DNA from 2 places in the Gordonia paraffinivorans genome. Region 2 is predicted to be linked to the other one. Evidence: predicted binding sites of a transcription regulator. Region 2 holds the regulator's gene; the other holds the start of a gene.
What was found. The regulator HspR, encoded in region 2, represses chaperone genes until heat shock. The targets are predictions, from matches to a motif close to ANNTGAGTNNNNNNNACTCANNT.

Region 1 (10,900 bases), 130 kb from region 2:
GTCGGGGTGGTCGGCCGCACGGATGAGGTCTGCCGTCACGGCGTACGGGATGGTCCAGATCTCGTGGTCACGGCCGAGCCCCGCCTGGGCGGCGACGATCCGGCCGGACTCGGCGAGGAAGTCGCACAGCAGCCCGGTGAGCGCGGCGGTGTACGGAGTCGCCACCGCGAGGGTGCCGACGTTCATCAGATCGAGCGCTCGGATCAGCGCCTCGGAGGTCGTCACGGCATGCTGGGCGCCGTTGGCGAGCATGCACTTCGAGATCTCCACCGCCCCGGCCAAGCCGTACACGAAACTCCCCGACGCGCAGGCATAGCCGAAGGCCTTGGGACCGATCGACGAGACGGCACGGACCGCGGCGGCGATCTCCGCGTGGTTGTTCAGGTCACGGCACAGTTCGACGTCGACCGGCGCGTCGATGAAACCGGTCCGCGTGAAGTGGAGCGACACCGAGTCGGGCATCCACCGCCACAGTTCGCGGTCCAGCGCCATGTCGAACGGGACCACCATCCCGATGCCGATCTGCGGTGTCATGCAGGGATGATGGCACATTGTCCGATTGTCTACAATCGTTGCCGACGGGCATCCTCCACCGCATCGCGGATCACGCAGTCGTAGGCGTGGTCGTTGACGATCCCGGTCGCCTGCATCAGCGCGAACATGGTCGTCGGGCCGACGAACCGCCATCCCCTCTTCTTGAGGTCCTTCGACATCGCGATCGACTCCGGCGAGGTCGTCATCGAGTTCGGTTCGTGGTCACGGTCGGGTGCGTATCGCCAGAAGTACGACGTCAGCGATCCCTGCTCGTCGATCAGTTCCACGGCCCGGCGGGCGTTGTTCACCGCGGCCTCGATCTTGCCGCGGTGGCGGACGATCCCCGCATCCTGCAGCAGGCGTTCGACGTCGGCGTCGGTGTATCGCGCCACCTTCTCGACCTCGAATCCCGCGAATGCACTCCTGAAGTTCTCGCGCTTGAGCAGAATGGTCCGCCAGGACAACCCCGACTGGAACCCCTCCAGGCAGACCCGCTCGAACAGGGCGGCGTCCTCGGTGACCGGGAATCCCCACTCGGTGTCGTGGTACGTCGTCTCGGGCTCCTGACCTGCCCAGAAGCAGCGCAACCGACCGTCGGCGGCCATCACCGTATTCTCGGACATGGGCATCCTCCTCCACTCCGGTGCGAGCAGGTTACGCCACGGCCACGACAGAACAGCGCCGTTATCATTCCGTTACCAAAGATTGCGAATCCATCCCGTTGTCCGTGCCGGCAGTGGCTTTTCGGCCCCCGGCTCATAGCGTTGGAGACATCGCACCGAAGAGCACCCCGTCACCCGACGCAAGATCCCGCTCCGGAAGCGAAAAATCCACTGCCCCAAGGAGTTCGTCATGCGTGAAACCGATCTGAACACACTCCTTTCCCGGGTGGCGGCCGGTGACATGGATGCCTTCGCCCAGTTCTACGACGCCACCTGTGACCGGGTGTACGGCATGATCCTGCGGGTCCTGCGCGACCAGGGTTACAGCGAAGAGGCGACCCAGGAGACCTTCCTCGCCGTGTGGCGAGGCGCCGCCGGTTTCGATCCGGCATCGGGCACCGCGCTCTCGTGGATCCTGACCCTCGCCCACCGCCGCGCGGTCGATCGCGTGCGCTCGGAGACCGCCGCGACCCGTCGCACCGTCGCCTACGGCATCGCCGACACCGGCCGCGAGATCGACGAGGTCAGCGAATCCGTGGAGCGCCGCGAGATCGCCCGCCTGATCCACACCGGCCTCGAGACCCTGACTCCGCTGCAGCGTCAAGCCATCGAACTGGCCTACTTCCACGGTCTGACCTATCGCGAGGTTGCCGAGCACCTCGGTGTCGCGCTGCCGACGATCAAGTCGCGCATCCGCGACGGTCTGATCCGCCTGCGGCAGACCGTGCCGGGGTTCGCGGTCTCCGCCTGAGTCGTCACCGACAGTGCGCCTCAGACCTGCCCGTACGGATGCCATCCGGTGGGATTCCACTTGCCGCCGCGGCGCTCACGCACCTCGCGCAGGCTCGTTCCCACGAAGCGTTCCTCGAGTTCGGGATCGGGTCTGCCGGTGTACACCCATCGTTTCGGGTCGAGATTGCCGTCCTCGTCGCGGTAGGTCTCCCAGAAGTCGACCCGGTGCACGGCACGGACGATGTCCTCGGCGAACACCAGGACCGGCAGGTCGGGCACGGTCCGATGCGGCCCCGCCCGCCATCCGCTGCGTGACCACTCGTAGATCTGGTCAGCACTCGCGCCCGGCCGGGCCGCATCGTCGACCTTCACGAGAACGCAGAGCTCTGGTAGCGCCGGGGCGAGCGGCGCGGCGTGACGCAGGATGAGCTCGTCCAGCGGGATCGGGACATCGTCCACCGTTCCCGCGAGATCGGGGGCGTTAATCAGCTCCAGCCCGGACAACCCGGCGAGGTCGCCGGCGAACCGGGCCGCGAAATCCGCCGTCTCCTCGACGGATTCGACACCGGCGGCGCCGTAGCGCAGCACCCAGTGCTCCACCCCGAACCCGTCGGCGTCGATGTCGCCGATCCGGTCCAGCGTCGCCTCCAACACCTCCGGAGAATCCCCCTGCCCGATCACCTCACTCGGGTCCGGGACGGCGCCGGCGAGCGCCGCGCCGGTCTGATGGCGAATCCGGTTTCCGCGTCCGGCACCGACGTAGAACACCGACGAATCGCGGGGATCGACGAGCGCGTAGACGTAGACGCCGAGTACCGTCTGCACCTCCAACGGAACGGGTTTCGGAGGTCCCGGAACCGGGACCCCCACGGGCCGCAAGAGATCGAGCACCGCGTCGACGACGGTCGGCCGGACCCCGAATCCGCCGCCCCGCAGCCCGCCGATGATGGCCTCCCCGGCGCGTTCCCGGTCGACGAAACGCCGCCCGGCGTGCGCATCGACGGCGCGCAGGACGTCGACGATCTCCGCTCGCCGGGTCGCCGGGCCGCGCGGCGCCGACCGTTCCGCGTCGACGTCGAGCATCTCGGCGAAGGCCGCCGACTCGAGGAACTCGTCGAGCGCGGTCACCGGCAGCTCGACGGCATCCATCCTGCGCATGACCGCGATGATGCCAGGGCCGGGCCCGGCTCGCGGGTCCGACTCGCGCCCCGGCACGATGAAGGCCCCACCCTCGATCGAGAGTGGGGCCTTCGTGGCTGGTCGTCAGCGCATCAGCCGAGCACGAGCGATTCGCCGTCGGGGCTGACGTTGACCGGCACGACGTCCCCGTCACGGATCTCGCCCTTGAGCAACAGCTTGGCCAGCTGGTCGCCGATCGCCTTCTGCACCAGGCGGCGCAGCGGACGGGCGCCGTACACCGGGTCGAAGCCCCGGTGGGCCAGCCATTCCTTGGCCTTCGGCGACACCTCGAGGTCGAGGCGGCGCTGTGCCAACCGCTTCTCCAGCTGGCCCAGCTGGATGTCGACGATCCGGACCAGTTCCTCCTCCGTCAGGGCGTCGAAGATGACCACGTCGTCCAGGCGGTTGATGAACTCCGGCTTGAACGCCGAGCGCACCGCGGCCATGACCTGTTCGCGGTCGCCGCCGGCGCCGAGGTTCGAGGTGAGGATCAGGATGGTGTTGCGGAAGTCCACCGTCCGGCCCTGGCCGTCGGTGAGACGACCCTCGTCGAGCACCTGCAGCAGCACGTCGAACACGTCCGGGTGGGCCTTCTCGATCTCGTCGAACAGGACCACCGTGTACGGCCGACGCCGCACCGCCTCGGTCAGCTGGCCGCCGGCCTCGTACCCGACATACCCGGGCGGAGCACCGACGAGCCGTGCGACGCTGTGCTTCTCGCCGTACTCGCTCATGTCGATGCGGACCATCGCGTGCTCGTCGTCGAACAGGAACTCGGCGAGCGCCTTGGCGAGCTCGGTCTTGCCGACGCCGGTCGGGCCGAGGAACATGAACGAGCCCAACGGCCGGTTCGGGTCGGCGACGCCCGCCCGTGCACGACGCACCGCGTCCGACACCGCCTCGACCGCGGCCTTCTGGCCGACGACCCGCTTGCCGAGTTCGTCCTCCATGCGCAGCAGCTTGGCGGTCTCGCCCTCGAGCATGCGGCCCGCGGGGATACCGGTCCACGACGACACGACCTCGGCCACGTCGTCCGGCCCGACCTCCTCCTTGAGCATCACCTGCTGTCCGGCGTCGGCACCGGTCCGCTCCTGGGCGGCCTCGAGCTCCTTCTCCAGAGCCGGGATCCGGCCGTACCGCAATTCTGCGGCCCGTCCGAGGTCACCGTCGCGCTCGGCGCGATCGGCCTCGCCACGCAGATTCTCCAACTGCTCCTTGAGGTCTCGGACCGCGTCGATGGCGGTCTTCTCCTGCTGCCAGCGCGCGGAGAGCTCGCTGAGCTTCTCCTTCTGGTCGGCCAGTTCGGCGCGGAGCTTCTCCAGCCGCTCCTTCGACGCCTCGTCGGTCTCCTTCTCCAGGGCGAGTTCCTCGACCTCGAGCCGGCGGACAACACGCTCGACCTCGTCGATCTCGACGGGGCGCGAGTCGATCTCCATCCGGAGCCGCGACGCGGCCTCGTCGACGAGGTCGATGGCCTTGTCCGGCAAGAACCGGGAGGTGATGTAGCGATCGGAAAGCGTTGCGGCGGCGACCAATGCGGAGTCGGTGATGCGCACGCCGTGGTGCACCTCGTACCGGTCCTTGAGGCCGCGGAGGATGCCGATGGCGTCCTCGACCGACGGCTCGCCGACGTACACCTGCTGGAAGCGACGCTCGAGTGCGGCGTCCTTCTCGATGTACTTGCGGTACTCCTCGAGCGTGGTGGCGCCGACCAGCCGCAGCTCGCCGCGGGCCAGCATCGGCTTGATCATGTTGCCCGCGTCCATCGCCGAGTCACCGGTGGCACCGGCGCCGACGATGGTGTGCAGCTCGTCGATGAACGTGATGATCTGGCCTTCGGAGGCCTTGATCTCGTCGAGCACCGCCTTGAGGCGTTCCTCGAATTCACCGCGGTACTTCGCACCGGCGACCATCGAACCCATGTCGAGGGAGATGACGGTCTTGTCGCGCAACGACTCCGGCACGTCGCCGGCGACGATGCGCTGGGCCAGGCCCTCGACGATCGCCGTCTTGCCGACGCCGGGCTCGCCGATGAGGACCGGGTTGTTCTTGGTCCGGCGGCTGAGCACCTGCACGACGCGACGGATCTCGGTGTCGCGACCGATGACCGGGTCGAGCTTGCCTTCTCGTGCGGCCTTGGTGAGGTCGGTCGAGTACTTCTCGAGCGCCTGGTAGGTCGACTCCGGGTCCTCCGAGGTCACCTTCCGGGTGCCTCGAACGGCGACGAACGCCTCCCGCAGCGCCTGCGGGGTGGCACCTGCGTTGTGCAGGAGCTTGGCGACGTCGGAATCGCCGGTCGCCAGACCGACCATGACGTGCTCGGTCGAGACGTACTCGTCACCGAGTTCGACCGCCAGCTGCTGGGCAGCGGTGATCGCCGCGATCGACTCGCGGGAAAGCTGAGGGGTCGAGCTGGCCTGGGCAACCGTCGGCATGCGGTCGACCAGCGCCTGTGCCTGTGCGCGAACGTTCGACGGGTCGACGCCCACCGCCTTGAGCAGCGGGGACGCAATGCCGTCGGACTGATCGAGCAATGCCACGAGGATGTGGGCGGGCCGCACGTCAGGGTTGCCAGCGCCGGCCGCCGCCTGCACAGCAGCGCTGAGTGCCTGCTGCGTCTTCGTGGTGGGGGTGAAGCTGTCCACTAGCGTGCACCTTTCTCTTTAGTCCAACAGGCTCAAGTATGAGCCATTCGGCAGATGTAACGCCACCAAAGTTGAGTCCATTCCACTCAGGTCTATCTATTTTGTGATCTGCATCACCCCTATGGTGCTCCGATGCGCCTGCCCGCGCGTGGGATCGCGGGTACGCGGCACGATCGCGTGCCGGAACGTGCGCGACACCGGCACCCGACGACCGCTCTGCGGTCCCGCGCCGAACCCGAGCCGGCGTCGGACCCTCCGCCCCCTTCCCCGAGCACGCGGCCTCCGGCCCGTCGCGACGGCAGCCCGACCCGGGCCACCCACGCGACAGGCCTCTGCGCGAGAAGACCTCACGGCCGCACCCTGCAGCACGTGACCAAACGCACGACTGTTCACCGCCGACCACCATCTCACTGGCAAGAACACGCATCCGTGCAGGAAATGCACCCGGCGACTCAGTGGACATACGTACACTGAAACGATGCCCCCTGAACCCGCATCCCATCGCGAACTACCGGCGCTCGCCGCCCTGGCCCGCGAGGAGCTGACCAAAGCGGTGGGGGGCATCGCCACCGTCCACGCGTCCGCGACCGATACCGTCTTCGCCGGTCTACGAGCAGTCGGGGGCTCACGTGTCCGCACGGCGCAGAAGACGCACGACGTCATCAGGACATCCATCTACACGGCAGTCGCGTCGACCGTCGATGTGGCCGGCGACCTGGCCGAGTCGCTGGCGGCATTCAGTGACACCGTCCCCTCCGAGACCAGGCGAGGCGCCGAGACCCTCGGCTTTCTCGACGGGTTGATCGGGGACGAACTGACCGCCGAGGGTTCGCCGCTGGCCCCGGACATCTCGGTTCGCGTCGACGGCGCTGCCGTGCCGATCACGCCCGATGGCCTGGCGACCGCATTCCCCGCGGCCTCCGGGCACCTGACGGTGTTCGTGCACGGACTGATGGGGTCCGAATACACGTGGAGCCTCGGAGGCCGACCCACCTACGGTTCGCGGCTCGCCGACGACCTGGGCAGCACCGAGGTCCTGGTCCGCTACAACACGGGCCGGCACATCAGCGACAACGGTCGTGACCTCGCACGACTGCTCACCGAACTCACACTCTTGTGGCCGGTCCCCGTCACCGGCCTCACGCTCATCGGCCATTCGATGGGAGGCCTGGTGATCCGCAGCGCGTGCCACCAGGCCGTCGCCGAGGACGCGTTCTGGCCCGAGCTCGTTCGACACACGGTCTACCTCGGCACCCCTCACCTCGGAGCGCCGTTGGCGCGAGGAGTCCACCGGGCGTCGGCCGCCCTGCGCTTGTGGCGAACGACCCGGCCGATCGCCACGCTCCTCGGTCGCCGCAGCGCCGGGGTACGAGACCTGTTCCGCGGCGCGGTCATCGACGAGCATTGGCGCGACACCGACCCGGAGGCCTTCTGGCAGCCCGCCGTCGACTACCCGCCTCTCATGCAGGGGGTGCGACACCTCTATGTGACGGCGACGGTCACCCGGCGACCCGACCATCCGTTCGGCCGCATCGTCGGCGACGGTTTGGTGATGACCAGCAGCGGCGGGGGCCGAAGCCGGAAGCAGCATCTCGGATTCGAGCTCGACGACGGTTTCCACGTCGGCGGCGTCGGTCACATGGCCCTGCTGAACAACGATGCGGTCTACGAATGGATGCTCCCCCAGTTGACCCCTCGTCGCGCATTGCCGCCCGGGCGCGGCTGAGCGACACGGCGATCCCACCCACGGGCGACAAACCATGACACGTGGTGTCCCGGGGCCCGTCGAGTTCGCCAATCCACCGTCCCGGCAGCCACACGTATCGGACACTCGAACCACGATCCCGGATGGAAGGACGTGTCGCGTGACCAGCACGATGGACGATGCCGCCGCCGTCTTCGCCGACCCGACCGCATACGCCGACGAAGCCCGCCTGCACGCCGCGATGACGTATCTGCGGGCGAACAAGCCGGTGGCCTACGTCGACCGGAAGCCGTACCGCCCGTTCTACGCGGTCACCAAGCACGCCGACATCATGGAGATCGAGCGCAACAACGCCCTGTGGCTGAGCGAGCCGCGCCCGGTGTTGACCACGGCGGCGGCCGACGACGCGGCGAGGGCCCAGCTCGAAGCAGGCGGCGGGCTGCGCACCCTGATCCACATGGACGACCCGCACCACAAGAAGGTGCGTGCGATCGGCCAAGACTGGTTCCGCCCGAAGGCATTGCGCGACCTCGAGGTTCGCGTCGACGAGCTGGCCCGGCGCTACGTCGACCGGATGGCCGAGATCGGCCCCGAATGCGATTTCGTCGAGGACATCGCGGTCCACTTCCCGCTCTATGTGATCCTCTCGCTGCTCGGCCTGCCCGAAGAGGACTTCCCGCGGATGCACCAGCTCACCCAGGAACTCTTCGGCGCCGACGACGAGGAGTACCGCCGCGGCACCACCCTCGAGGAGCAGATGTCCACGCTCCTCGACTTCTTCGACTACTTCAGCGAACTGACCGCGTCACGCCGGGCGAACCCCACCGACGACCTCGCCTCGGCGATCGCCAACGGCCGCGTCGACGGCGAGCCGCTCTCCGACGTCGACACCGCGTCGTACTACGTCATCGTCGCGACCGCCGGCCACGACACCACCAAGGACGCGATCTCCGGTGGCCTGCGCGCCCTCGTCGAGAATCCCGACCAGCTCGACCGCCTCCGCCGGGACCCCGAACTCATCGGCACCGCCGTCGAGGAGATGATCCGCTGGTCCACGCCGGTCAAGGAGTTCATGCGCACCGCCGCCGAGGACACCGAGGTGCGCGGTGTCCCGATCGCCGCAGGCGAATCCGTCTATCTCGCCTATACCTCCGGCAACCGCGACGAAGAGGTCTTCGACGACCCGCACACCTTCGACGTCGGCCGGTTCCCCAACCAACATCTGGCTTCGGTTACGGCATCCACTTCTGTCTCGGGGCAGCCCTCGCCCGCATGGAGATGAGAAGCCTGTTCAGCGAGCTGATCCCGCGACTGGAGTCCATCGAACTCGCCGGACCGCCCGTGTTGGCCGCGACCACCTTCGTCGGCGGGCTCAAGCACCTGCCGATCCGGTACTCGCTGCGCTGAAACGGATTTCGCGCCGGACGGATCAGGCCAGCGCGAGGAACAGCCTCTCGAGCTCGTCCTCGGTGAGCGGCGGGGCGTCCTCGCCGTCGCGGGCCTCGATGCACTGCCGCATCCCGGAGGCGACGATCTTGAAGCCCGCACGGTCGAGGGCGCGGGACACCGCGGCGAGCTGGGTCACGACGTCTTTGCAGCCCCTGCCGTCCTCGATCATCGCAATCACGCCGGCCAGCTGCCCCTGAGCACGCTTCAACCGGTTCAGCACTGCGGCGCACGTCTCGTCGTCGATCGGTGCCCGGGTCCCGTCACCTGCCGCCATCTGCACTCTCCTTGTGTCGTTGCGCCGCGACGCCCGCCTTCGGGCGATCGCTGCCGCTTGACGCCAAGATACCCCCCTGGGTATGTTCGGCGCCACGTGAATACCCCCGGGGGTATATCTGGACCTACGAGAGGATCGACGATGGCGCCGACATCGGCACTGTCCACGGACGAACAGACAGGTGTGACGACCCGCCCCAGGGCCGGACTCCTCGGCCGCTGGGGAGAGGCGATGGTCGGCCGGGCACGCTGGGTCTTCGGCGTCTGGGTGCTGCTCCTGCTCGTCTTGGGTGCGGCGGCACCCACGGTGTTCTCCTCGCTCGCCGGTGCGGGCTGGCAGGCCGACGGGTCCGAGTCGGTGCGCGTCCGAGAGCTCACGCAAGAGCACTTCGGCGGCAACTCCTCGGCCGCCGTCCAGGTCGTCGTCCACTCCGACCGCAACGACGTCCAGAGCCCGGCCGTGCAGGAGGTCGTGCGTCGGATCAGCGATCTCGTCGCCTCCGACGACCGTTTCGCCGAGGTCGTCCCGCCTCAGCCCGGCATGTCGATCAGCCCCGACGGCCACACCGGGATCGTCCTCATCGGCGCGGCCGCCGACACCGACGACATGGTCCGCGCCGTCGATGAGCACAAGGATGCGCTGACGAACCTCGCCGGCGACGGCGTCGAGGTCTACCCGACCGGCGCCTCCGCGCTGTGGAGCGACTTCAACAAGGCCAACCACGACGCGATGATCAAGGCCGAACTGTTCTCCTGGCCGGTGACGCTGACGATCATGGTGCTCGCGTTCGGGTCGCTCGTCGCCGCCGGACTCCCGCTGCTGCTCACCATCGCGGGCCTCGTCGCATCTGCGGGCGGACTGGTCCTGCTCAACCAGGTCACGCCGATCTCGGTGTGGGCCATCAACTTCGCGATGATGTTCGCGCTGGCACTGGGCATCGACTACGCGCTGTTCATCGTGTCGCGCTTCCGCGATGCCATCCGGGAGAACGCCGACGACCTGCGGGCGGCGGTCGCACAGACCATGGACACCGCCGGAAAGGCCGTGTTGCTGTCGGGACTGACCGTGCTGGTGAGCCTTTCGGCCGTGTTGTTGGTCCCCGCGCCCGCGGTGCGCACGATGGCGGTGGGCATCATGCTGGCCGTCGTGTTCGTCCTCGCCGCGACGCTCTCGCTCCTGCCGGCGTCACTGGGCAGGATCGGCGCCAAGGTGAACGCGCTGGCGCTGCCGTATGCCCGCCGCCAACAGCATCGTTCGCCGGTGTTCGCCCGGTGGGGCGAGTACCTGCACCGGCACCCTTGGTCGGTGGCGGCCTGGTCCCTCGCGGTCCTGATCGCCTTGGCGATCCCGGTCTTCGGCCTGAAGGTCGCGATGCCGTCTATCAACGTCGTGCCCTCCGACGCCCCGGTTCGCCAGGGCTACGAACTCGTCCGGTCCCAGATGGGCGAGGGCGCGCCGGGCATGCTGCAGATCATCGCCCCCGCCGCCGAGGCGGATGCCATCGTCATGGCCGCCGGGAAGACCCCGGGCATCGAGATGGTCACGCCCCCGATGCCCGCAGCCGATGGGTCGGACCACGTTCTGCTGCAGGCGCTTCCGTCTGTCGACCCGTCGGACGAGCGGATGACGACGATCGTCGGCGATCTGCGCGCACACCTTCCGGACGGGGCTCTGGTGGGCGGCGCACCGGCCGAGAACCTCGACCTCCAACAGGCACTGA
Region 2 (10,900 bases):
CGCGCTCGGAGATGAACTCGAAGAACCGATCGTTCGCCTCCTCGGTGACCGCCACCGACGTCGCTCCCCTGTGGTCGGCCTCGGTGATCACCGTGGTGACGATCCGCATGGCGTTCTCGACCATCACGTGCCAACTGCTGCCGCTCCATGCGAACGGCCCGAAGACCATGAAGTGGTTGGGCAGTTGCGGCATGCAGACGCCCTCGTATGCCTTGGCACGGTTGTTCTCGTAGAAGTCGGCGAGATCGAAGCCCTCACGCCCCCGCAGCGGCCGGCGCCGGTATGGCTCCGGACTCTGCGACATCTCGAATCCGGTGGCGAGCACCAGCACATCAATGGGGTGCTCGACTCCGTCGGCGGTTCGGATTCCGGCGGGCGTGACACGTTCGATGGGTTCGGTGACGAGATCGACGTCCTCCCGGGTGAACGTGCGGTAGTAGACGTTGGACACGCTCGGCCGCTTGCATCCGAACCCATAGGTGGGCGTTAGCTTCTTCCGTAGTTCCCGGTCACGAACCTGACTGAAGAGGAACAAGCGGCATGCCCAGTTCGGGACGAGCGTGAGGGGCGCGACCTGTTTGCCATACACCGTGATGCCGACGAGGCCGACCTCGACGAGCACCGCGACGATCCCGCGGATCACGCTCTGCAGGAACGGCAATCGACGGAACGCGAACCGCACCACGCGCGGGATCGGGAAGTCGGGTTTCGCGAACACCCAGATCGCCCGGCGCTGGAACACCTCGAGATGTCCGGCCTGTTCGGCCAGTTTCGGGACAAGCTGTACCGATGTCGCCCCGGTGCCGATCACCGCGGCCCTCTTGCCGGTGAAGTCGTAGTCGTGGTCCCACCGCTGGGATTGGATGATGGTGCCCTCGAAGTCGTCGAGTCCCGGTATGTCGGGTCTGCGAGGTTCCACGAAGGCTCCGATCGCAGAGACGACGTACTGAGCGGTCAGCGTGCGGCCGTCGGCCAGCGACACCTCCCAGCGCTGTCCGTCCTCGTCCCACTGGCGACAGACCACGTCGTGCCCGAGCCGGAGGTGGTCGTCGAGGCCGTAGCGCTCGACGAGGCCGTCGATGTAGGCGCGGACCTCGGCCCCTTTCGGGAAGGTCCTGGTCCAGTCGGGGTTCTTGGCGAAGGAGAACTGGTAGACGATTCCGGGAACGTCGACCGCAACGTCCGGATAGGTGTTCGCATACCAGGTTCCACCGACCCCCTCGGATCGCTCCAGGATGACGAAGTCGTCGATGCGTGCCCGTTTGAGCGCGATGGCCATCCCGACCCCGCCGAAGCCGGCGCCTATGATGATGACCTTGTGGTCGAAGTACGGTTCCGGCTCGTGCCTTCTGGTCCGTGCTCGTGGCATGGGAATCGTTCCTTCCTCAGCCGGCGACTTGCCGGGCGATCCGGTCGTCATACTCGGCCCGGGCCGCGCGGTCGTAGGGTTCCAGAGTGCGATCGGCGCCGGTCAACCGGCGCCCGAGAAGCCAGATCGGCTCGGGCACGACGTGCTGAAGCCGCAGGAGGGGAACGATGCCGCGCGGTGCGCCGACCACCGGGGGGCGACGCTCCAGACTCTCGAGGGCACGCCGTGCCACCGATTCGGGCGTGACGATCCCCCACTGTTCCCACCGTTTCATCGGAATACCGTCGATGAGCTGGGTTCTCACCGCCGACGGCATCACGACGGTCAACGTCACTCCGGTCCCGTTCAACTCTTCGCGTGCGCTGCGGGCGAAGCCGGTCGCGGCGTGTTTGCTCGCGACGTAGGTCGCCAGTCCCGGCGAGTGGATGGCGCCGGCCGCCGAGGTGATGTTGATGAAATGCCCTCGGCCACGGTCGATCATGCGCGGGGCCAGAATCTTGAACGAATGGTAGTGGGCCCAGAAGTTCACGCGCAGAGTCGCTTCCGCGACACCCGTCTGCTCGGCGAGCAAGGGACCGACCGGCATGATCCCGGCGTTGTTCACCACGATGTCGATCGGCCCGATGGTCGATTCGACCAGTTCCACCAGATCCTCGAACGCCGACCGGTCACCGACATCGAGGGCGAGGCCCGTCGCCCGCGGTCCCAGGCGCTGCGCGGCGGAATGTGCGTCCGCCCCGTCGAGGTCGGCGATCACCACCTGCGCCCCGGCGTCGAAGAGTCGTTGCGCCACCGCGAACCCGATTCCGCGCGCTCCTCCGGTCACGAGTGCCACGGCACCGCTGGTCGGAAAGGGACGGAACATCATTCAGATCACCGCTTTCGAGGTCGGGGACGATTCGTCGTCGGAGACCCGCGCGTGCGCCACGGACCCCGCCTTGGTGAACCGATAGGCGTCGAGGTCCACGTCGCGGCTGTCGGATCGCGCGCGGAACAGGCTCGTGGGCCGGATATACGGCGTGTCGCCGGCGGAGTTCACGTAGTAGGTCCGCAGGCCCGCGTTGACGGTGTTGAAGTAGTAATCGATGTTCTCGCCGTTGCGTTCGATCATGTCGCGGTATCGGCGATGGGCGTCCTCGGTGACCTCCACGACCTGAACATCCTGGCGCAATGCAGCCGAGATGACGTTGACCGCGTGCCCGGAGGTGATCTCGACGAGTTCGTGCCAGCCGGTGCCGATCCAGGAGTACGGCCCGACGAGCATCCACCGGTTCGGCAGGAATGGGACCGAAACCGATTGGTACGCCTGTAGTCCCGCAGAGTTGTAGAACCGACCGAGATCGAATCCGTCGCGGCCGACGACCGCACCCTCGACATAACTCTCGGGATCGGAGAAGAGGTGGTAGCCGGTGGCGAGCACGATCGCGTCGCACGGGTGGTGCACGCCGTCGCCGGTGAGGATTCCGTCCGGTGCGATCCGCGCGATCCGCTCGGTCACGAGGGCGACGTTGTCCCTGTTGAATGCCTGCAGGAACTCGTTCGACAGTGTCGGTCGCTTGCCGAGTAGACCGTATCCGGGCATGAGGGCCTGCCGCGTCCGTTCGTCGTCGACGACCCGACGCAAGTAGAACCGGTAGAACAATCGGGCGGTCCGGTCGAACCACGGCGCAGCGAGGCGGAACAGGGGCCGCGGCGTCTGATAGAGAATGCGCAGTCCGATCTCGACGACGATGTTGGCGATGGCCGACAGCACCGACTGGACACCGGGTAGACCGAAGATCGTCCGCAGCACCGGCCCGATCGCGAAATCAGGTTTCGGCAGCGCCCACACGGGAGTGCGCTGGTACACCTCGAGCGAGGCCACCTCGGGCGCGATCGACGGGGTGATCTGCACCGACGACGCACCCGTCCCGATCACCGCGATCCGCTTGCCGGCGAGGTCGTAGTCATGGTCCCACGCGTTGGGCCGAAGGATCTTTCCGTCGAAGTCGTCCAGCCCGGGAATCCCGGGGTCGTCCTTGGCCTTGATGTAGGCACCGATCGCGGAGATGACGAACCGCGCGGTCATGATCGTGCCGTTACCGAGATGTAGTTCCCACCAGCCGTTCTCGTCATCCCATTGCTCGGCGAGGACCTTGGTGTCCCACCGGGCGTGGTCGTAGAGACCGAGGCTGCGGGCCACTCCCCGATGATAGTCGAGGACCTCGCGACCTTTCGGGAACATCCGCGACCACTTGGGATTCCGTGCGAACGAGTACTGATATGTGAAGCCCGGGACATCCACCCCCAGCCCGGGGTAGTGGTTGTCGCGCCAGCTGCCCCCGAAATCCAGGGCCTGCTCGAGGATCACGAAGTCCTCGATCCCGCGCTTCTTGAGTAGTGCGGCGGCGCAGATGCCGCCAGGGCCGCCCCCGATGATGGCGACGAGTGTGTCCGGTGTCATGATCAACCCTCCCGCCACACAGACTGACATGTCATTCACTTAATGTCAACGGGCTGCCCCTGCGGCGTCTTCGGAAAAGAAGCCGCCCTGACCGGGCGCTTCCGGTCAGGGCGGCGGGTTCAGCGGTCCGGCCGACGGCGACGCCAGCGCGCGATCTCCTCCCCCATCGGAGTCGCCGGCCCGGAGATCCCGAGGGTCTCCCGGGCGATGTCGGACCAGGGCGCGGTCGCGTTCAGCCTGCCGAGCAGGGCCAACACGGCGAGTTCGTTGCGCCGCCCGAGCGCGTGCGCCTCGACGATGGCCTGGGCGCCGAACGTACCGATGTGGCCGCCCTGTGGGAGCAGCGCGGCGCTCACCGCGGCGGCGGCGACCTGCGGGGTGATGGTCAGGATTCCCGACTCGAGGTGCCAACCCGCGACGTCGCGGATGTAGGCGGTCAGCTCGTCCGGGCCCATGGCCTTGTCGTTCACGACGAATCCGGCCTCGCGGACCAGGTCGTACACCTCCCGGTGTCGTCCGCCGAGGAGCCCCTCCAGCGCGCGCCGTTCGAGGGCGTGCTCGTCGGGAGACAGCGTCACACATGACCCGAAGTCCACGAAACAGACCGTGCCACCGGGATTCACGAGGATGTTCCCGGGATGCGGGTCCGCACAGAAGTGCCCCACTCGGTACATCTCCCCGCAGTAGAAGCGGTAGATGGCCTCCCCGATCCGGTCCCGCTCCGGCGCGGGCAGAGCGGCTGCATCGTCGAGAGTCATCCCGTCGAAGAACTCCGTCACCAGCATGTCCCCGGTGCACAACTCCTCGACCGGAGAGGGTATTCGGATCACCGGGTGGCCGTCGAAGCGGTCTGAGAAGATCCGCTGGTTGCGACACTCCGCCTCGAAGTCGAGTTCGGTCGAGATCTGGCGCGCCACCTCGTCGACGATCGCCTCGGAGTTCACTGCCGGCAGATGGCGTCGGACCGCGCGGACCAGCAACCGCAGGTTCTGTAGATCGGCGCGGACCATGCGGTCGACGTTGGGGTACTTGACCTTCACCGCGACCGACCTTCCGTCGCGGAGGCGTGCCCGGTACACCTGCCCGATGGATGCTGTCGACACCGGCCCGGCGACGTCGGTCAGGTCGGCCACGTGCGGCCCGAGTTCGTCGGAGATGCGTTGCTGCATCGACGAGTCGGTCCATCGCGGGGCGGTGGCGAAGACGCGTTCCATCCGCCGGCTGAATTCGGCCCTGGTCTCCTCGTCGGCGATGCCGAGGTCGAGGACGGCCATTATCTGACCGAGTTTCTGTGCGGCACCGCGCATCCCGACTGCGACCGTGGCGATATCGTCGGCAAGGCGCAGGATGGTCCGCTCCCGCGCCCTGGCCTCCTGTTCGGGGCCGCGGAACCGGGAGGTCGCGGCCACGGCCGCCGAACGGGCGGCATGTCGTGCGGCCACCGCGCCCACGCGGCCGCCGCGGCGGAGCCGCTCCACCGGCAGTGCCGACGACCCTTCTGCGGATGACGTGCTGTCTTCGCTCATCGAACACCCCCTGCGACGATCAGCGGGCCCAGTGTGGCACGGTCCTGCCGGTGATCGCACCGAAACGGCGAATCGTCGCCGATCCGGCGGGTACTCTAAGGAGCGTGTCCGCTCAGTCGGTGCGCCGCTTGTGCCGCGGCTGCCACACGACCAGAGCGTTGGTGCGCGGTACCGGCACCAGTTCTCCGCTCCGGCGGCTCTGCGCGGCGGCCACCTCGTCGGTCAGTTCGCGCACGCGCTGTTGCAGCGCCTCGACCTGGTTCGTCAGGTCGATGATCCGCTTGATGCCGGCGAGATTGACGCCTTCCTCCTGCGAGAGACGCTGGATCTCTCGCAGGAGTTCGACGTCGCGCGGCGAGTAGCGGCGTCCGCCGCCGCTCGTCCGCTGCGGGGTGACCAGGCCCAGGCGGTCATAGGTCCGCAGGGTCTGCGCATGCATGCCAGCGAGTTCGGCAGCGACCGAGATCATGAACGTCGCACCGTCGTCGAAGTTCTTCTCACCGGCCATCACTCATCGCCCCCAGTCGGCCCGTGGGTCGAATCCGCTCTCCCGCTCGGCCTTGTCGTAGGCACGCATCGCCTCGAGCGCAGCCTCGTCGAGCTTGTCGGGCACCGCAACCTTCAGGGTCACCAGCAGGTCGCCGGCGCCTCCCGAACGCTTGGGCACGCCGCGGCCCCGCACACGCAGGGTCCGGCCGTCGGTCGTGTGGGGCGGGATCTTGACGCCCACCGAACCGTCGAGCGTCGGCACCGAGACCGTCGCCCCGAGAACGAGTTCGGAGAACCGCACCGGCAGCGTCACGCGCAGGTCGTTGCCGCTTCGCGTGAAGTACTTGTGCGGCGTCACGTGGACGACCACGTACAGGTCTCCCGACGGCGCCCCGCGACGACCGGCCTCGCCCTGCCCGGCGAGCCGGATGCGCTGTCCGTCCTCGACACCGGCGGGGATGCGCACGTTGATCGTCCGAGCGCGAACCTTCACACCGGTGCCGCTGCAGTCGGTGCACGGGTCGTCGATGCGGGAGCCGGTGCCCTGGCAGTCCTGGCAGGGTTCGCTGAACCCGAAGGCGCCCTGGTTGCGGCTGACGAAGCCCGAGCCGTTGCACCTCGGGCACACCCGCGGGCTGGTGCCGGGCTTGGCGCCCGAGCCATGACAGGTCGTACACGGCGACGGGCTCGTGACCCGCAGCGGGACGGTCGTGCCGAGTGCCGCGTCCTTGAACGACAGCGTGGTCTCGGTTTCGAGATCCTTCCCGCGACGCGGACGGCTGGCCGTCGACGTGCGCTGGGTTCCGCCGCCACGGTTGAAGAGACCCTCGAAGAGATCACCGATACCGCCGCTGCCGCCCGTACCGCCGAACAGGTCGCCGAGATCGAAATCCGCACCGCCCGTCGTGTAGGTCGTACCGCCGCCGCCGAATCCGCCGGGGAATCCGTTGCCGCCGCGGAATCGCCCGCCGGCGAACATCGCTCGCGTCTCGTCGTACTCTTTGCGCTTCTCGGGATCGCTCAGCACGCTGTGGGCTTCGGACACCCGCTTGAAGCGCTCTTCGGCCTCCGGGTCCCCGGGATTGGCATCCGGGTGCAGCTCGCGCGCGAGCTTGCGATAGGCCTTCTTGATCTCTTCAGCCGAAGCGTCAGAAGCAACGCCCAGGTCCTTGTAGAAGTCGTGTTCCAACCACTCTCGTTGGGGAGCCACCAGACGTCACCTCCTTCAAGTCTTCTGTTGTCTGGATTGTTGATTCAGTTGTGGACTCGCGGCCGCCGGCCGCGAGCCGGGGGACCACCCGATCCCCGGGGGTCGTGCGGGACGAGCCACGAAGGGCCGAGCCCTTCGTGGCTCGTCGCTCGAACTCCTCGAACATCCGGGAGCGACAGGCGATCCGCCCGGTTCTCGACGGTCGCTTTATTCTGCACCGGCCTGAGCGTCGGCACCCGGCTGATCGCCCGCGCCACCCGCCGGCGCGGCTCCGGGCTCGGGATCGGTGACCGTCACCATGGCGGTGCGGATCACCTTCTCGCCCAGCCGGTAACCGCAGCGGTAGACCTGGCCGATGACCGGGTGTTCGCCGGTCCCGTCGTGCTGGACCGCCTCGTGGAGTTCGGGGTTGAACTCCTCGCCGGGAGCGGCGAAGGGCGCGAGCCCTTCGGCGGTCAGCACCGCGACGAGCTTGTCGGCGAACATCTTCAGCGGGCCGGACTCGAGATCGCCGTGCTCACGCGCACGATCGAGGTCGTCGAGGATCGGGAGGAGCTTTTCGATCAGGATCTGCTTGCCGTAGGCGATCGATCCCTGCTTCTCCTCGTCCGCGCGCCGGCGGAAGTTGGCGAACTGGGCGCGTTCACGCTGCAGGTCCGCCAGCAGTTCCGCGATGCGGGCGTCCGACTCCCCGGACTCCGCCCGCTCGGCGCCGTCTGCCGATGCCTTGTCCTTCTCGTCCGCGACGGGTTCGGCCTCGGCCGGGCCGGGCCCGGCGGCCGACTCGTCGCGCACCTCGCCCGTCTCCGGGTCGATGCGACGACGGTCGGTCACCGTGACCGGCTCCTGCTCACCGGACCCGTTCGTCTGATCGGGTCCTGTGGTCACTTGTTCTCCTTTGCGTCTTCGTCCACGACCTCGGCGTCGACGACATCGGACTCACCGCTGTCGGCGGCGCCGGACGCGGCCTCACCGTTCGGCGACTCCGCAGCGGCGTTGGCGTAGATCGCCTGGCCGAGGGCCTGCGACTCCTCCGAGAGCTTCTCGATCGCGGAGCGGATCGCGGCGGTGTCGGTGCCCTTGAGGGCTTCCTTGGCGCCTTCGATCGCGGACTCGACCTTCTCCTTGACCTCGGCCGGGACCTTGTCCTCGTTGTCCTTGAGGAACTTCTCGGTCGTGTGGACCAGCGACTCCGCCTGGTTGCGGGTCTCGGTCTCCTCGCGACGCTTGCGGTCCTCCTCGGCGTGCGCCTCGGCGTCCTTGATCATGCGGTCGATCTCCTCCTTGGACAGGCCGGAGCCGTCCTGGATGCGGATCGAGTTCTCCTTGCCGGTGCCCTTGTCCTTCGCGGTGACGTGCACGATGCCGTTGGCGTCGATGTCGAAGGTCACCTCGATCTGCGGGACACCCTGCGGCGCGGGAGCGATGCCGCCGAGCTCGAAGCTGCCGAGCAGCTTGTTGTGCGCGGCTATCTCGCGCTCGCCCTGGTACACCTGGATCTGCACCGACGGCTGGTTGTCCTCGGCGGTGGTGTAGACCTCCGACCGCTTGGTCGGGATGGTGGTGTTGCGCTCGATCAGCTTGTGGAACACGCCGCCCTTGGTCTCGATACCCAGCGACAGCGGGGTCACGTCGAGCAGCAGCACGTCCTTGACCTCACCGCGCAGGACACCGGCCTGCAGGGCCGCGCCCACGGCGACGACCTCGTCCGGGTTGACGCCCTTGTTGGGGTCCTTGCCGCCGGTCAGTTCCTTGACCAGGTCGGTGACGGCCGGCATACGGGTCGAGCCGCCGACGAGGACCACGTGGTCGATGTCGTTGACCGAGATGCCCGCGTCCTTGATGACGGCCTGGAACGGCGCACGGGTGCGGTCCAGCAGGTCAGAGGTGATCTTCTGGAACTCCGCGCGCGTCAGCTGCTCGTCGAGGAACAGCGGGTTCTTGTCGGCGTCGACGGTGATGTAGGGCAGGTTGATCGAGGTGCTCTGCGATGCGGACAGCTCGATCTTGGCCTTCTCGGCAGCCTCACGCAGACGCTGCATGGCCATCTTGTCCTTGGTCAGGTCGATGCCGTGGCTCTGCTTGAACTTCTCGACGAGCCAGTCGACGATGCGCTGATCCCAGTCGTCACCACCGAGGTTGTTGTCACCCGAGGTCGCACGGACCTCGACGACACCGTCGCCGATCTCCAGCAGCGAGACGTCGAAGGTACCGCCACCGAGGTCGAAGACCAGGATGGTCTGCTCCTTCTCGCCCTTGTCGAGTCCGTACGCCAGCGCCGCGGCGGTCGGCTCGTTGACGATGCGGAGCACGTTGAGGCCGGCGATCTGGCCGGCTTCCTTGGTGGCCTGACGCTGGGCGTCGTTGAAGTACGCGGGCACGGTGATGACGGCGTCGGTGACGTCCTCACCGAGGTAGGCCTCGGCGTCGCGCTTGAGCTTCATGAGCGTGCGCGCGCTGATCTCCTGCGGGGTGTACTTCTTGTCGTCGATCTCGACCTTCCAGTCGTTGTCGCCCATGTGGCGCTTGACCGAGCGGATGGTGCGATCGACGTTCGTGACGGCCTGGTTCTTCGCGGGCTGGCCGACCAGAACCTCACCGTTGCGCGCGAAGGCGACCACGGACGGCGTGGTCCGCGAGCCCTCGGCGTTGGCGATGACGGTCGGCTCGCCGCCCTCGAGCACCGCGACGACAGAGTTGGTGGTGCCGAGGTCGATTCCAACAGCACGAGACATATGGCTTCCTCCTAGTTCGTGGGTGTGCACCCAAGTCCTTGTGCCCCCGCGGTCGGTGGACGCGGGGATGATGTCCGAACCCTACGAGGCGGACTTCAGTGCATCCGACTCAATGTCCTACTGAAAGCGGGGCGTCGAGTCAAACCTACTTGAGTCCCTCTCACTCAGGTTTCTCGAAGTGTGTAACGGGCCCCGTTCAGGGTTTGTTCCCGGTTCCCGGAAAGAGTTGAGCGGATTCCGCTCAATTTTGCGATGCATGGGTGTGATGCTTGACACATCAGGCCCGGACCGGCAGATTCCAACAGGAATCGCCCGGTTCCACTTCCCCACTCCCTGCGAGGACCATCCATGACGCTGACCGGCCCGGCCCGCACCGCCCCCGACACGACCGGACGGACCCACCGCATCGCGGCGTGGGGACCGGGCGAGGTCGGGATGGGGACGGGACACACCAACCCCATCGCCACGGCCTCGGTGCGCGCCGTGCTCGACGCCACCCCTGCGGTGGTCGCCGCCGGACCGGGCGTCCTCGTCGACGACACGGGACCGCACCACCGGCACGACGACCCGGTCCGCCCGTCGTGAGCCCCTCGGCGGACGACCGGGATTCGCGTCCCGAGGTGGCGGCGTGGAACGGACTGGTCGACGCCCTGCGGACGGCCGGCGAGAAGCTCGCCGCCGACACCTCCGAACTCGATCCGGCCGAGCAGGCCGACGGATTCCGGGCTCTCCTCCGCGGCCTGTCGAATCTGCTGTCGCGCATCGAGACCGACCGCGAGCGCCCCGAACTCGTCCCGTTCAACGGGTGGCGACAGAAGTTCTTGATGGACAACCCGGATTTTCGGTACTGGGTGACCGAGGTCCGCGGCGACCGCCGCTACCGCATCCGAGGCAACCGCGGCGATGCGACGTACATGTCCGTCACCGCCTATCGGCGCACCGGCGGCATCGGCGCCGAGGCGACCGACCGCCTCGACAGCGACGCCATCGCCTTCGACGACGAGGGCGGGTTCGAGATCGTCCTCGGCGGGGCCGACCCCGGGACCGACTCCGGGTCCGCCGACCGGCTGACGCTGCCGGAACGGTCCGGGGTGGTGTGGGTTCGCTTCTTCCACGACGACGTGGCAC

Region 1: a site for HspR is predicted at 5,822-5,844, ahead of clpB (ATP-dependent chaperone ClpB). Genes of this name have one in related genera too.

What each region holds. Positions count from the first base shown of each region.
Region 1 covers NZ_CAACYD010000006.1:539,611-550,510, forward strand. The annotation lists gene E1P53_RS09345 (maleate cis-trans isomerase family protein) at 1-534, opposite strand, end outside; gene E1P53_RS09350 (DNA-3-methyladenine glycosylase I) at 564-1,157, opposite strand; gene sigK (ECF RNA polymerase sigma factor SigK) at 1,387-1,947, shown strand; gene E1P53_RS09360 (GIY-YIG nuclease family protein) at 1,968-3,077, opposite strand; gene clpB (ATP-dependent chaperone ClpB) at 3,200-5,752, opposite strand; gene E1P53_RS09370 (esterase/lipase family protein) at 6,231-7,478, shown strand; partial or broken gene E1P53_RS09375 (cytochrome P450) at 7,630-8,864, shown strand; gene E1P53_RS09380 (metal-sensitive transcriptional regulator) at 8,887-9,180, opposite strand; gene E1P53_RS09385 (MMPL family transporter) at 9,322-10,900, shown strand, end outside.
Region 2 covers NZ_CAACYD010000006.1:668,987-679,886, forward strand. The annotation lists gene E1P53_RS09990 (flavin-containing monooxygenase) at 1-1,369, opposite strand, end outside; gene E1P53_RS09995 (SDR family NAD(P)-dependent oxidoreductase) at 1,386-2,237, opposite strand; gene E1P53_RS10000 (flavin-containing monooxygenase) at 2,238-3,812, opposite strand; gene E1P53_RS10005 (ABC1 kinase family protein) at 3,932-5,338, opposite strand; gene E1P53_RS10010 (heat shock protein transcriptional repressor HspR) at 5,451-5,846, opposite strand; gene dnaJ (molecular chaperone DnaJ) at 5,850-7,037, opposite strand; gene grpE (nucleotide exchange factor GrpE) at 7,245-7,925, opposite strand; gene dnaK (molecular chaperone DnaK) at 7,922-9,772, opposite strand; gene E1P53_RS10030 (hypothetical protein) at 10,121-10,357, shown strand; gene E1P53_RS10035 (DUF1214 domain-containing protein) at 10,354-10,900, shown strand, end outside.